2 regions of the Aeromicrobium fastidiosum genome follow, and region 2 is predicted to be linked to the other one. Evidence: predicted binding sites of a transcription regulator. Region 2 holds the regulator's gene; the other holds the start of a gene.
What was found. Region 2 encodes LexA, which represses DNA repair genes until DNA is damaged. Its sites were predicted from a motif close to TCGAACANNTGTTCGA; they were not measured.

Region 1 (7,862 bases), 190 kb from region 2:
GACGAACACCGTGATCAGTTCGGGGTCGAGCTCATCTGCCGGGCCTTGCGTCCGGCGGTGCGTGGCTTCATCACCTCCCGTGGCTACCGAGCCGCGAAGACCAGGCCGCCCTCGGCGCGACGGTTGTCCGATGACCTGCTCGTGCCCGAAGTCGCGAGGCTTCATGCGGAGAACTACGGCGTCTACGGGCGTCGCAAGATGCACGCACTGATGCGTCGCCAAGGCTGGGACATCGGTCGCGATCAGACCGAGCGTCTGATGCGGGCCGCCGGTGTTCGCGGTGTGAAGCGGTCGAAGAGGACTTTCACATCCAAGCGCGACCCGGCAACACCCTTGCCGGCCGATCTGGTCCAGCGCAGGTTCACCGCCGACGCCCCACGGCGGCTCTGGGTCGCCGACATCACCTACGTCGCGACCTGGTCCGGGTTCGCCTACGTCGCGTTCGTCACCGACGTCTACTCGCGGCGGATCGTGGGCTGGAACGTCGCGGCGACCTTGCGGGCCGACATCCTGCCGCTGCAGGCGCTCAACATGGCCGCCTGGGCAGCCGACGGCGACCTGGATCGGCTGGTCCATCACGCCGACCACGGCTCGAACTACCTGGCGGTCGTCTATACCGATCGGATCGCTGAGCTCGGCGCGAAACCCTCGACCGGGACCGTCGGTGACAGCTACGACAACGCCCTCGCCGAGGCCGTCAACGGGCTCTACAAGACCGAGCTGATCCGCCAACGCGGGCCTTGGCGGAGCGTTGAGCAGGTCGAGCTCGCCACCCTCGAATACGTCTGGTGGTGGAACAACGCCCGCCTCCACGGCGAGCTCGGCATGCGCACTCCGTTCGAGGTCGAGACCGAGTACTACGCTGCCCAAGAACCGATCCTGCCGGCGACCGCCGGACAGGAAACCACCTAGGAACTAAACCCAGGCCGAATCAGACCGCGATGGTCGCGACCGGTGCCGAGGTGGGCTGCTTCGATCCGCCCGCGGGCTCGACAGTGACGGCGACGCGGTCGGCTCCGGCCACGCCCTTCATGATCATCTGGCCGTTGGTGTGGAACGTCCCCTGTGAGGTCGGACCAGACTTGTCGATCATCCAGACCTGGTAGACCTTGCCGGCACCGGGCGAGTGCAGACCCTTGGCGATGATGACGGCCGAGTCGGCAGTGGCGGACGAGTAGAGCTTGACGCTGCCGCCGGTGTCGAACGACTTGGCCTGCGTCGAGACGTCGTCGGCCGACAGCACCGACGAGATCGCGACATTCTGGTCGTGCTCCTGCGTGGCGTTCTGGCGCTCGACAACATATCCACCGGCACCGACGGCACCGATCAGGAAGGCGGCTGCCACGGCGAGGCGCGGCAGGGTGCGGCGCAGCGAACGGCGCTCGGCCAGCGACGACACGATCGGGCGCTGCTGCGGCGTCGTGCTGATCTCGGCCAGCAGTCGGTCGCGCAGTGCCGGGGGCGGGGTGTGGCTGACGGCGTCGCCGAGGCGGACGGCCGTGGCCATGAACCCGGCGATCTCGACCTGGCAGTCGACGCACTGGTCGAGGTGCGCCTCGAACCGATCGCGCTCATCGGGGTCGAGGGCGTCCAGGGCGTACGGTGCCATCAGTGAGTGCAGGTCGATGCTCATGCGGTCACTCCCATGCAGTCTCGGAGGCGGACGATCCCGTCGCGCATGCGCGTCTTGATCGTGGCGGTGTTGGCGTCGAGCGCGGCAGCGACCTCGGCGTAGGTGTAGCCCTGGTAGTAGGCCAGGTTGACTGCTTCGCGCTGCAGCTCGGTCAGACCGTCCAGGCAGCGCTTGACCTGCTCGTGCTCGAGCGTGATGGTCACGGTCTCCTCGACCTCGTCGAAGTCGGGCCCGCTCGACCAGTCGTACTTGTTCTCGCGGTTCGTGGCCGCCTGGTCGTGGCGGACGGCGTCGACGGCGCGGCGATGGGCCAGCGTCAGGCACCAGCTCTTGGCGTTGCCGCGAGCCGGGTCGAAGCGCGCCGCGGACTGCCACACCTGGATGAAGACCTCCTGGGCGACCTCCTCGGCACGGGCCGGATCGCGGATGACGCGCCGGGCGAGTCCGAAGACCGCCGATCCGAGCGCGTCGTACACCTCGGCGAACGCGTTCTCGTCGCCCCGGCCAACGCGCACCAGGAGCTCGTTGAGGTCAGGTGCAGCATCGTGCTCGGGCATGGCGGCGAGCTTGAGCTGCGCAGCGGATGCTGACATGTGACTCTCCTTTCCGAGAAGCTTCCTACGAGCCATTCGACGTAGCCTCCGGTCAGGATGGGTGAACATCACCAGAATTTCCGGTGAGTCTCGACGTCAGCCTATTCCGTCTGGCAAGACCCCGGTGCCTGCGCTGACCGGACGAGCCCGACCGTGGGACACTCTCTGTCGGACTTCGACGACGCCTCCTCCCGCGAGGAGGCCCTGAGCAAAGGCACCGCGTGACCGATCCCGTCGCCTACGGCATCGCGTTCCTCGCCCTTGGCGTCGCCGCGTTCGCCGGCTGGCACATGCTCCGCGACAGACAGGTCGGCAACCCGCTCTTCTACGCGGTGTGCGTGCTCGAGATCGTCCTCGTCGTGCTGCTGGTCGCTGGCTCGGTCGCGCTCGGTCGGACGTCCCGCGACGTCGATGGCGTCCTGTTCGTCTCGTACCTCGTGACGATGGTCGTCATCCCGCCGGCCGCCGTCCTGTGGGGGATCGCCGAGAAGTCCCGGTGGGGCACCGGTGTCCTCGTGGTCGCCATGCTCACGACGGCAGCACTCTCCGTCCGTCTCCTCGGCATCTGGAAGGGCACCTATGCCTGACACCGGTTCCGCACGCCCCGACACGTCGCACGGCTTCGGCCGGGTGCTGGTCGCCGTCTACGCCGTGTTCGCGCTGGCCGCGTCCGCGCGCTCGATCGTGCAGCTGCTCACCGAGGTCGAGTCGGACACCCTCGTGCCGTACGCGCTGTCGGCCTTCGCCGGCATCGTCTACGTCATAGCGACGTACGCGCTGGCCCGCAACCACCGACGCCTCGCGGTCGTGACGATCGCGATCGAGCTCGCGGGCGTCCTGACCGTCGGCATCCTGTCCCTCCTCGACCAGGGCCTGTTCCCCGACCAGACCGTGTGGTCCGACTTCGGCATGGGCTACGTGTTCATCCCCCTGGTGCTGCCGTTCGTCGGGCTGTGGTGGCTTCGACGCACCTCAGTGCTGTAACGTCCTGCGACGCATCGCACCGACACCGCAACCAGACCACGACGAGAGGACGCCGATGATGATCAACGCATCGTTCCGTTCGTACCTCGTCGTGCCCTCGTCGCAGCAGCCCAGCCGCAATGAAGAGCTGGCATCGGTCGATGCGCTCAACCCCGGAACCAGGCCTGGCTGACCCGCCACCTGCTCCGGCACACCGAGCCTCGACCGCACCCGCGGTCGGGGCTTTTTGCTGTATCCACCACATCACTCACGGAAAGGTGAGACCCATGGAGAAGATCTCCCAGCGGCTGTTCAGCTGGGCTTCCATCCTGGACGAGAACGCACGCGACCAGGCACGGACGGCGAGCACGATGCCGTTCATCTACCCACACCTCGCGCTGATGCCCGATGCGCACCTCGGCAAGGGGGCGACGGTCGGCTCGGTCATCCCCACGCTGGGGGCGATCATCCCGGCCGCGGTCGGCGTCGACATCGGCTGCGGCATGATCGCGGTGCAGACGCCGTACGTCGTGACGGACCTGCCGTCCGACCGGCGCGCCCTGCGGGTCGCGATCGAGCGGGCGATCCCGCTGTCGGCGGGTGTGGCCAACAAGGCCATCACGCGCCGGCACACCCAGGAGCGCGTCGACGAGCTGCGGGCCGATGCCGAGAAGGCCGGTTTCGACCCGGCCGACCGGGCGTCCCGGTGGGAGCTGCAGCTGGGCACCCTCGGCTCGGGCAACCACTTCATCGAGGTCAGCCTCGACGAGGAGGACCGGGTGTGGCTGTTCCTGCACTCGGGGTCGCGGGGCGTCGGCAACAAGATCGCCCAGCGGCACATCGCGGTGGCGCAGCGACTGTGCGAGAAGTGGTGGATCGGTCTTCCCGATCGTGACCTCGCCTACCTGGTGGAGGGCACGCCGGAGTTCGACTCCTACATCCGCGAGCTGCGGTGGGCGCAGAAGTACGCGCTGCTCAACCGTGCCGAGATGATGGACCGGGTCGTGACGTGCTTCGCCGACTGGATGGGCGTGGACGCCGTGGAGCGGGTCGTCGAGATCAACTGCCACCACAACTACACGACCAAGGAGCGGCACTTCGGCAAGGACGTGTGGCTGTCCCGCAAGGGCGCGATCGATGCGTCCGAGGGCACCATGGGCCTCATCCCGGGGTCGATGGGCACGCGGTCGTACGTCGTGGTCGGCAAGGGCAACCCGGTCTCGCTCAACTCCTCCCCGCACGGGGCAGGACGTGAGTACAGCCGCTCGAAGGCCCGGAAGGCCTTCACCCAGGACGACCTCCGGGTCGCGATGGGTGACATCGAGTACCGCGACACCGCGGCATTCGTCGACGAGATCCCGGCGGCGTACAAGGACATCGACGTGATCATGCAGGACGCTGCTGATCTCGTCGAGGTGCGGCACACGCTGCGGCAGATCGTCAACGTCAAGGGCGACTGAACCCGCAGTGGGTGCCGAAGAAGGCGAGGAACGCCGACCGCTGCTTGCGCGTCAACGGCAGGTAGTAGTCGGCGTCCTCGCCGAGCCCGGTGCCCCGCACGTGGACGCCGAACAGCGTCCCGACCTTGTCCTCGGCGAGGGCGTGCGGGTCGCACCGGGTGGGGACGACCGACAGCACCTGGGTCGTCGTCGGATCGCCGGCTCCGAGAGGCACGGAGACGTCGGCGGGGGAGTCGGCGGTCTGGCGGAACAGGACCGTCGACTCGAAGCCCCCGAACTCGACCCCGGTGCTCCGGCCGGTCGGTGACATCGTCACCGGAAGTCGGAGCACGGAGTCGAGTCCCTCGCCGTCGACGGTCGGCTCGCCCACCGTCACGTCGGCCGCCGTCGTCAGGGTCGTCTCGGCGCAGTCGCGGTCGGCGATCAGCCCGATCGCGCCGTAGATGTCGTCGGCCGGGCCGGTGGAGACGGTGAGGGGACCGTCGCCGAGGCGGTAGTGCAGGGTCACGGTCGCGTCGACGTCGGTACCGCACCGTCCTCGAGGCAGGTCGATCTCGACATCGCCCTGGTAGGTCGCGCCCACGACCTCGCGGCCTTTCCACGTGACGTCGGGCAGGCGAGGGGAGGTCAACCGCAGGGACTCGACCGTCATGCTGCGGTCGGTGCCGTTGTCGATGCGCACGAACGCCTCGCGTCCCTTGCGCTCCATCCGTGACTGGTCGACGTGCATCACGACGCCGTCCGGCACGGGTGCCTCGACCGGATCCGGGTCGTCGGTGCCCTGACACGCCGCGAGGGCCACCAGCGTGATCGCACCGAGCGCTGCTCGCGTGCGGTCGGCGCGGCGGAATGAAGCCATGCGAACAGTATGGTGCTGCGATCGGTGGAGCCCGAGAACCCAGTACAACAGGCGTGCCCCGGTGCTACGGTCGATTTCCCCGTCACCGTGGAGTCGACATGGATCTCGCAGAGCTCATGGACAGCGTCGTCGAGCCCTCCGCCGTGCACGTCGCGGGCGAGGGTGAGCGGCTCGTGACGATGCGGCTCGCCGACGACTTCAACGTCGGCATGCGGCTCCACCAGCGTGACTCCTACCGCAAGTGGGACGTTCTCGAGATCGCGGTGCGCCCGAGCGGTGACCACTCGATCACGGGCAACGACGTGCACGACCTGCCGATGAATGCGCTGATCGACGAGGCTCGCCGGTTGGCGACGAAGAGCGCGCGACCCGTGTCGTAGCTGTCGTGTCGTTGCGTGCCGACGACGGGGTCGGGACTAGAACGGAGCGGACGCTGTCGAGAGTCCGATCGCCCAGCCGACGAACAGCGACACAGGCAGCGCACCAAGCGCCGTGATGGTCACGGCCATCAACATCACGAATCCCTCGCCGCGTCTGCCTCGCATGATCCTGGCGAGCTGGCCCACGACGAACGCGGCAAGACACCAGACAGCCGCAACTGCCATGGCGACCACGATGACAGCCGCGTCCATCGAACCGACCGTGACGTTCCGTCCGTCGATGGCTCTGCCGAGCGCTTGAGCAGTGACGGCGAGGACCACGCCCGCCAACAGCGTGAGTTCTGGCCAGAATCTGCGGAATCGCTTGGCGCGCGAGCTCGTGGCGAGAACTCTGGTCGACTCCATGGTGCCCTCAGACTAGCGGCCGTGTGAGCGGCAGATGCCCACGCGGCGGAACCGTCACCGATGTCCTGAGACATCATGGCGCTGTCGGGGCTTGAGGTCATCGTTCCCTGCAATGCCAGAGAATTCGGGACCTTCGTCCCTTGGATGTGCCGCTACTCTTGCGTAGAGTTGAACATACGTTCTAGTCGTCCATCCGGGGTTTGTCGCATGTTGATCGAGCAGTTGTCCAGCCTGACTGATGAGGTCGCTGCGCTCGAACCATGGACCCTGACCGGGGCCGAGGTTCGTGAGGTCATCGCGGCGGTGCAGACGACTCGCACCGCGTTGGACGCGGTCATGTCACGACTGGCCGGGTGCGCGGACGACATGGGGTTGCCGAAGGACGACGGTGCGACGTCGACGACGGCCTGGCTGGCGAGCTCGGCGAACATCACCAAGGGTGCCGCGTCCAAGCTGGTCGGCATGGCGAAGGTCACCGGCGAGCGCACCGAGGCGACCCGTGCCGCGTGGGCGACCGGGGCCCTGTCGACCGAGCAGGCCTCGATCATCATGAAAGCCATCGCCGCCCTGCCCGACTGGTGCGGCGACACCGAGCGTGGCGACGCCGAAGCCCACCTCATCGCCCTGGCCGCCGAGCATGACCTGGATGGGTTGCAGCGTCTGGCGAACCGGGTGCTCGAGGTCATCGACCCCGACGGATTCGACGAGCACCTCGGCGAAAAACTCCGCGCGCAGGAAGAACGCGCCCGTGCCCGCACCAGGTTCCAGATGGGCCGGCGTGGTGACGGCACCACCCACGGGTCCTTCGTCGTGCCCGACACCGACGCCGACACCCTCAGAGCAGCGATCGAGGGGATCATCGCCCCACGCCGCAACCAGTTGGCTGCCGAATCGTTCGGCATGGGAGCCGACGACTGGGCCGGCCTGCCCCGCGACCAGAAGATGGGCCACGCCTTCGCCGAGCTCATCAACCACCTGCCGACCGACGCCCTGCCCGTGGCCGGAGGGCTCGCCGCGACCGTCGCCGTCATGGTCGACGTCGACGACCTCCGCACCGGGCAAGGCACCGCGACCACCACCTCGGGCACCACGATGTCCGCGACCAAAGCACAACGGCTGGCGTGCAACGCCAACCTCGTCGCGATGTACCTCGACAGCGACAAACGCGTCATCGATCTGGGCACCACCCGCCGCCTCTACGACCGCCACCAACGACTCGTCCTCGCCACCCGCGACCGTGGTTGCGTCTTCCCCACGTGCGACCGCCCACCCTCCTGGTGCGAAGCACACCACCTGAACTTCTGGTCCGAGAACGGCCCTACCGACCTCGACAACGCCGCCCTGCTCTGCCACTACCACCACCACCTCGTCCACGAGGGGCAGTGGGCGGCCCGCATGGGAGACGACGGGATCGTCGAGATCATCCCCCCGAAGCATGTCGACCCCGAGCAACGACCACAACGCCACTCCCGCTTCGCATCACCGCAACCCCGAGCCGGCTGAGTAGAACGCTTCCGGGGACATCCAGTCTGCTCGTGCCGCCCGCGATTGGGTTGGAGAAATCGAGGT
Region 2 (7,862 bases):
AGTGCCGTGCCGGCAGACCACAGGACGACATCGACGGCTACGGCAGCGCCGAGGCCCACGAGGTCGACCCCGACCAGCAGTGTGGCCGCCCCGACGGTCATGAGTGCCATCGCGGGCGCACCGTAGAAGTGGGCAATGACGGGGTGCTCGACGTGGCCGCGTGCCGTCGAGGGACGCAGCCCCCACTGCGCCGCCGTCGCTGCGCCGACCGCGAGCAGGAGCAGCGACGCCAGGGCCCACATCACGATTGACAGCGCGTGGAGACCGCGGGCGTGGACCGGCAGGCCGGCCGCGGCGGTGGCGACGATGCCGGTGCCCATGACCCACGTGAACCAGTGCGGCCCGACCGCCGACAGCGCGTCGTCGGACGAGCCGCGTCGCAGGCCGAGGGAAACGGTCGTGGTCATGAGTCCACTGTCGTCCGGGACGCCGCCCGGCAGTAGAGGCAGATCGGCGTGCATCCACAGGGTCGACCTGTGGGTGGGCGTACGCTGTCGACGTGCCGCCCAGCCCCCACCTGCCCGATGTCGCAGCCCTCGCGCTGCTGGTCGAGGTGGCGCGCCTCGGCAGCATCGGTGCGGCCGCCCGCTCGCACGGCACGACGCAGCAGGCTGCCTCCGAGCGACTGCGGTCGCTCGAGACCCAGGTCGGCTTCGCGGTGCTGCGCCGTGGCGCGCGGGGATCGACGCTGACGCCGTCGGGCACGGTGCTGGTCGAGTGGGCGTCGCGTCTGCTGGAGGTCGCCGACGAGGTCGACGGTGCCATCGCCACGCTGCGCGACGACGTCCGCCGCGAGCTGCACGTCGCCGCCAGCATGACGATCGCCGAGCACCTCGTGCCGCGGTGGCTCGTGCAGCTGCGCCGCCGACAGGTGCGAGAGGGCGTCCCGCCGACCACGGTCAGCCTGCACGCGGCCAACAGCCGGGACGTCGTCGCCGCGGTCGTCGACGGATCGGCCGACCTCGGCTTCGTCGAGGGCACGGAGCCGCCGAAGGGCAAGGGCCTCGCCGTCCGCGACGTCGGGTCCGACGAGCTCGTGCTGGTCGTCGGAGCCGACGACCGGCTGGCCGCGACCCGCCGGGCGCTGGGCCCGCAGCTGGTCGCCGGCCTGACGCTGACCAGCCGCGAGGTCGGATCGGGCACCCGCGAGGTGGTCGAGCGCGCCCTCGCCGAGCACGGCCTGGAGATGGCACCGCCCGAGGCCGAGCTCACGACGTCCACCGCGGTGCGCTCGTCGGTGCGGGCCGGGGGAGCGCCGGCCTTCCTCAGCTCGCTGGTGGTCGAGGGCGACCTGGCATCGGGGCACCTCGTCGCGGTGCCCACGACAGGTCTCGACCTGCGGCGCACGTTTCGCGCGGTCTGGGCAGGGAGCGACGCGCCGCCAGCCGGGCCCGTGCGCGAGCTGCTCGGGCTCGCGAGTGCCGCGGGCTGATCGCACGGGCCGAGAACGCGGGAAAACCCCACTGTTCGGACGGCCCTGCGGCGAGCAGGATCAGGAGACCCCGACCCAAGGAGCTCCCATGTCCGCACCGTCCCGCACGCGCCGCGACAGCTGGTGGCGCACCGCGCCCGTCCTGACCATCGCGGTGCTGGCCCTCGTGATGTCGACCGCCGGTGGTGCGTACGCCGTCGCCAAGAACAGCATCGGCAGCAAGCAGCTCAAGAACAATGCCGTCACCACGACCAAGATCAAGAAGAGCGCCGTGCAGTCGTCCGACATCCGCGACGGTGTGGTCACGGGGGCCGACGTCAAGGACGGTTCGCTGACGGCCGGTGACTTCGCGCCCGGCCAGCTGCCGCCCGTCCCAGCCGGATCCAGCCGCATCTTCTTCGCGAAGGTCGACGCGTCCGGGCTCCTGACGGCCAGGTCGCCGGGTGTGGTGTCTGCCAGCAGGGCAGGCACCGGAACCTACGACGTCCAGCTGACCTTCGACGCCTCGCCGTGCGGGGTCACGTCCTCGGCGACGACCTCCAACCGCAACACGGGTGCCGTCACGGTCAGTGGCAACCAGGTCGAGGTCGTCGCACGCGACGTCACCGCGGGAGGGGCGCCCTTCGCCGACGCGGCGTTCAGCCTGATGATCGTCTGCTGACGCGGCGGTGTGGACGGCGTCGCGTGACGTCGGAGCGCCCCGGATAGCCTTCGGGGGTGCCTGACATCCGCGACGTCCTCCACGCCGCCGTCGAGGCCGTGGGCGGCGAGGACCGTCCCGGCCAGATCCAGATGGCCGAGGCGGTCAAGCACGCCCTCGACTCCGGCGAGCACCTGCTCGTGCAGGCCGGCACGGGCACCGGCAAGTCGCTGGGCTACCTCGTCCCGAGCCTCCTGCACGGCAAGCGCGTCGTCGTCGCGACCGCGACGCTCAACCTGCAGCACCAGCTCGTCGAGCGCGACATCCCGGCACTCAAGGACGCCGCCCGGGCGACGCTCGACAAGGTCCCGCATCACGCCGTCGTCAAGGGGCGCAGCAACTACGCGTGCCTGCATCGGGTGCGCGAGGGCGCGCCCGACGACCAGGGCACGCTCGTCGAGATCCCTGACGGATCGCTCGGTGCCGAGGTCGTCGAGCTGCGCGAGTGGGCCGAGGAGCAGGCCGCCGCGGGGCACACGGGCGATCGCGACTCCGCGCCGTCCCACAACGACCGCGCCTGGCGGCAGGTGAGCGTCAGCCACCGCGAGTGCCTGGGTGCGTCCCGCTGCGCGCACGCCCTCGAGTGCTTCGCCGAGCTGGCCCGCGAGGACGCCCACAGCGCCCAGGTCGTGGTCACCAACCACGCCCTGCTCGCGATCGACGCGATCGACGGCGTGCCGATGCTGCCCGAGTACGACGCCGTCGTCGTCGACGAGGCGCACGAGCTGGCCGCCCGCGTCACGCAGGCCTCCACCGACGAGCTCGACCCCGTCATCGTCGAGCGAGCAGCCCGACGCGCTCGTGCACGCATCAGCTCGGGGGAGGGTGACGACCTCACCGACGCCTCCGACGCGCTGGCCGACATCCTGGCCCGCACCGAGGCCGGACGCATCGACGAGCTGCCCCAGCCCCTGCACGCCGTGCTGTCGCTGGTGCGCGACTCAGCGCGAGCGTGCCTGTCGGCGTTCCCCAAGGAGGACAAGGGCGAGCCCGACGCCGCCCTGCAGCAGGCCAAGGGCATGGTCGACGACGTCCGCAAGATCGCCGAGCGCATGGCCTCCAAGATCGAGACCGACGTGCTGTGGATCAGCGACAACCGCGGCAACAAGCAGCTGCACATCGCGCCCATCGACGTGTCCGGCGCGCTGCGCGACAAGCTCTTCGCCGACAAGACCGTCGTGCTCACCAGCGCGACCCTCAAGCTCGGGGGCGGTTTCGAGCCCGTCGCGCGGTCGCTCGGCCTGTGGGGGGACGACCCGCCGTGGGCGTCGCTCGACGTCGGCTCGCCTTTCGACTACGCCAAGCAGGGGATGCTGTACGTCGCCCGACACCTGCCGGCCCCGGGCCGCGACGGCCTGGAGGAGGCGCAGCTCGCCGAGATCACCGATCTGATCGAGGCGGCGGGCGGCCGCACCCTCGGGCTGTTCTCGTCGCGCCGCGGTGCGGAGAAGGCGGCCGAGGAGGTGCGCGAACGTCTGCCCGACCTCGACATCTGGTGCCAAGGCGACGCCCAGCTGCCCGAGCTGGCCCGGCGGTTCGCCGAGTCGCCCAGCTCGTGCCTGTTCGGCACCCTGAGCCTGTGGCAGGGCGTCGACCTGCCCGGCGACACGTGCCAGCTGGTCATCATCGACCGCATCCCGTTCCCGCGGCCCGACGACCCGCTCATGAGCGCGCGACAGAGGCTCGTCGAGAAGCGCGGCGGCAACGGCTTCATGACCGTCGCGGCCCAGCACGCGGCACTCCTGCTGGCGCAGGGCACGGGACGGCTCATCCGCCGGGCCACCGACCGGGGCGTCGTGGCGGTGCTCGATCCCCGCGTCGTGACGGCACGTTACGGGTCGTTCCTGACCGCCTCGATGCCCGACATGTGGCGCACGACCGACCGTGCGACGGCCCTCGCGGCGCTCCGGCGGCTCGATGAGGCCGCTCTCGCCGCATCCGGCTGATATTGTCATCGGGTTGTTCGCCTAGCCTTCGGGGATTCCATGAAGTTTCGTCCTGCACTCCTGATCCCTGCTGTCGGCGCTCTCGTCGCCGGCCTCCTGGTCGCGTCGCCGGCCGAGGCGGTGGGGTCACAGGTCATCACCGGCACCGTGGCTGGCCCGGGCGGTGCCGGCAACGTCGGACCCGTGCGTGTCGAGCTCATCTCGGTCGACCGCGGCGGCAACACCCGGGTCGTGCGCTTCGTCAACAACATCCCCGACGGCGGTGCCTACTCGTTCAGGGTCCCGCTCAACGGCAAGAAGAAGACCAACAAGCTGTCCCGCCCGTACCGGCTGCGCATCGTCGCGGCACCGTCATCGGGCGAGGCCCGCTCCTGGTACTGGCGGGGTCGCACGGGCGCACCCACGACCGGCGGTCGCCACCTGCGTGACGCCACGGCCATCACCGCGACGAAGTCGGCGCCGTTCCGCGCCGACTTCCGCTACTCCTCGATCGGCGGCACCGCGCCCAACGGCACGCGCCTGACCGTGACCGCGGCACCCCCCACCTACTCGGGCGGCAACGACGCACGCCGTGAGCTCGACATCCCGGGCTGCGCCAACACGTATGCCACCACCCAGGTGACCGGCGGCTCGTACCGCGTCGACTTCCTGCCGTTCTCGCCGGGCGACAAGCGCTTCATGGTCGCGGCCCGACTCGGCACCGACGAGCGCTGGAACAACTCCTTCGGCAGCTGCTTCGACGTCCAGGACTACCGCTACTCGCGGTCCAACATGATCGCCCTGGACCAGGGCGGCACGAACTACCCGGTCAGCGTCGGTGCCAGCGGCAACCAGCTCACGGTGCGCGGGACGTTCAAGGGCTTCAAGGCCACGCCCCAGGGCGACCGCTGGGTCACGCTGCGCGAGGCATCGCCGCGGGTGCCGATCCTCGACTCGCCGATCGTCGCCGAGAAGCAGGCCGCCAGCAGCACGGGCAGCACGACGTTCTACAACGTCGCCCCGGGTCGCTACTACGTCGAGCTCGGCCGCCGCACCGGGTGCGCCGACTGGTACGCCAGCCGCTACACCAACAACAACACGTACTTCAAGGGCCTCGACCGCGGCTCCGAGCGCTGGAAGACCTTCCCGTACCTGAGCAAGTTGTCCGGCGGCGAGAACAGCGGCCTCGAGGGCATCGCGCGCCGCGTGCAGCCCAACCCCGCGACGTCGGCGGCACAGGGCCGCAAGCCCGCCGGCGGCAAGGGCTGGATGTACCGCAAGCACTGCAAGGCGCTCGGCGCAGGCGCGATCAAGGTCGTCGAGATCGGCTCACCCGGCTCGGGCGAGAAGCGCACGTCGCTGGTCTCCAAGCGCGGCGGTGTCGTCAAGGGTCACGTCAGCCGTGCCCCCGGCCGCACCAACAAGGAGATGATGGTGACGCTGTCGTCGACCGACGGCAAGCGCGTCCTGCGCACCGACCTGACCGACGGTGCCGGCAACTTCTACGTCGCCGGCCTGGCCCCGGGCCGCTACAAGGTCACGGTCAACGCCGACTCGTGGCGTGGAATCGGCCGCACGTTCAAGGGCCGCCACTTCGTCACCGTCAAGTCGGGTCGCACGCGCAACGCGGGCAACCTCCGCTTCGGCGACTGACCACCTCGCCTGCATGACCGTCCTCGTCACCGGCGGTGCCGGCTACATCGGCTCGCACGTCGTGCGTGCCCTCGGCGCCGCCGGACTCGACTGCGTCGTCGTCGACGACCTGTCGAGCGGTCATCGACAGTTCGTGCCCGACGGCGTGACGTTCGTCGACGCGACGATCCTCGACGCAGACGTCGTCGCCAAGGCGATGGTCGAGCACGAGGTGCAGGCCGTCGTCCACCTCGCGGGCTACAAGTACGCCGGGGTGTCGGTGCAGCGTCCTCTGCACACCTACGAGCAGAACGTGCAGGGCACGGTCGCGGTGCTGCAGGCCATGCAGGAGTCGGGCGTCGACAACATCGTGTTCTCGTCGAGCGCTGCGGTGTACGGCACGCCCGATGTCGACCTCGTGACCGAGACGACGCCGACCGCGCCGGAGTCGCCCTACGGCGAGACCAAGCTGATCGGTGAGTGGCTGCTGCGCGATGCTGCACGCGCCTCAGGGCTGCACCACACCTCGCTGCGCTACTTCAACGTCGTCGGGTCGGCGGTGCCGCACCTGTACGACACCAGCCCGCACAACCTCTTTCCGCTGGTCATCGAGGCGCTGCTCGAGGGACGCACGCCCCGCATCAACGGAGCCGACTACCCGACCGCCGACGGCACCTGCGAGCGCGACTACATCCACGTCGCGGATCTCGCTGACGCACACGTCGTCGCGGCGCGCCGGCTGCTCGCAGGGGAGCCGGTCGAGCCGGTCTACAACCTGGGCAGCGGCGACGGCGTCTCGGTGCGTCAGATCATGGATGCCGTGGCGCGGGCGACGGGCATCGACTTCGAGCCCGAGATCGGCGAGCGCCGTCCCGGTGATCCGGCGCGCATCGTCGCCTCCGGCGAACTGGCGTCGCGAGACCTCGGCTGGACGATGCGCCACTCGATCGACGACATGGTGCGCAGCGCCTGGGAGGCGCGTCACGCCCACCCGGCCTGAGCGGCCTCCTGCCTCAGACCCGGCGGATGACGGCGGTGACCTTGCCCAGGATCGTGGCGTGGGTGCCGTCGATGGGGGAGTAGTCGTCGTTGTGCGGCAGCAGCCAGACCTGGCCGTTCTTGCGCTGGAAGGTCTTGACCGTGGCCTCGCCGTCGAGCATCGCCGCGACGATCTCGCCGTTCTCGGCGTCGGGCTGCTGCCGGATGACGACGTAGTCGCCGCTGCAGATCGCCGCGTCGATCATCGAGTCGCCGGAGACCTCGAGCATGAACAGCGTGCCGTCGCCGACCAGCGACTTGGGCATCGGGAAGATCTCCTCGACGCGCTGCTCGGCCAGGATCGGTCCGCCGGCGGCGATGCGTCCGACCATCGGGATGTTGACCGCCGTCGGGGCCGCATCGTTGATGCCGGTCTCGTCGATGTGCCCGTCGTCGGGCGTGGCGCTCATGGACCGGCGAGCCGCCATGACGTCGGGCAGGAAGATCTCGAGCGCCCGGGGACGGTTGGGATCGCGCTTGACGTAGCCGAGCGCCTCGAGGGCACGCAGTTGGTGGGCGACCGACGAGGTGCTGGTCAGACCGACCGCGGCACCGATCTCACGCATGCTGGGCGGGTAGCCGCGCTTCTCGATCTCGTCGCGCAGGAACTCCAGCACCTTGCGCTGGCGGGCGGTGAGCCCGGAGGAGTCGGCGGGGCCGTCGGGCAGCTCGGTGACGTCTGCGGTGCGCTCATCGGTCATGGCCCGACCCTAGCCCGCGCAGGGGGGTCAGTTCAAACATATGTTCGATGGCGTGTCGCCGGCGTGTCGCCTACCTTGGCGCGATGCCCCCGTCCCGCACGACACCCACACGTCCCCGTTCCGCCGTCGTGACGGGAGCCGCCCGCGGCATCGGACGGGCGACGGCCGTTGAGCTGGTGCGCCTCGGCTACGAGGTCGTCGTCAGCGATCTTGACGCCGTCGGTGCCGCCGCGACGGCCGCCGAGATCGGTGCCCACTCAGGGATGGCGCTCGACGTGCGAGACCCCGACGCCAATCGGCAGGTCGCGGCCGTGGCGAGGGACATCGCGCCCCTCGGGGCCTGGGTCTGCAACGCGGGCGTCGCCTTCGACAGCGATCTGGTCGACCTGACCGACGGTCAGGTGCGGCTGAGCGTCGACGTCAACGTGCTGGGC

Region 1: the regulator LexA is predicted to act here: its motif matches at 6,462-6,477, upstream of JOF40_RS14955 (HNH endonuclease signature motif containing protein).

What each region holds. Positions count from the first base shown of each region.
Region 1 covers NZ_JAGIOG010000001.1:3,002,476-3,010,337, reverse strand. Annotated here, with positions in the region: AL1L pseudoknot at 1-70, shown strand, start outside; gene JOF40_RS15000 (IS3 family transposase) at 1-912, shown strand, start outside; gene JOF40_RS14995 (anti-sigma factor) at 932-1,633, opposite strand; gene sigK (ECF RNA polymerase sigma factor SigK) at 1,630-2,226, opposite strand; gene JOF40_RS14985 (hypothetical protein) at 2,448-2,813, shown strand; gene JOF40_RS14980 (hypothetical protein) at 2,806-3,210, shown strand; gene JOF40_RS14975 (RtcB family protein) at 3,477-4,649, shown strand; gene JOF40_RS14970 (hypothetical protein) at 4,636-5,508, opposite strand; gene JOF40_RS14965 (hypothetical protein) at 5,607-5,888, shown strand; gene JOF40_RS14960 (hypothetical protein) at 5,925-6,293, opposite strand; gene JOF40_RS14955 (HNH endonuclease signature motif containing protein) at 6,501-7,796, shown strand.
Region 2 covers NZ_JAGIOG010000001.1:2,809,065-2,816,926, forward strand. Annotated here, with positions in the region: gene JOF40_RS13915 (SLAC1 family transporter) at 1-407, opposite strand, end outside; gene JOF40_RS13920 (LysR family transcriptional regulator) at 500-1,432, shown strand; gene JOF40_RS13925 (hypothetical protein) at 1,521-2,093, shown strand; gene JOF40_RS13930 (ATP-dependent DNA helicase) at 2,225-4,078, shown strand; gene JOF40_RS13935 (carboxypeptidase-like regulatory domain-containing protein) at 4,118-5,710, shown strand; gene galE (UDP-glucose 4-epimerase GalE) at 5,724-6,689, shown strand; gene lexA (transcriptional repressor LexA) at 6,703-7,428, opposite strand; gene JOF40_RS13950 (SDR family oxidoreductase) at 7,512-7,862, shown strand, end outside.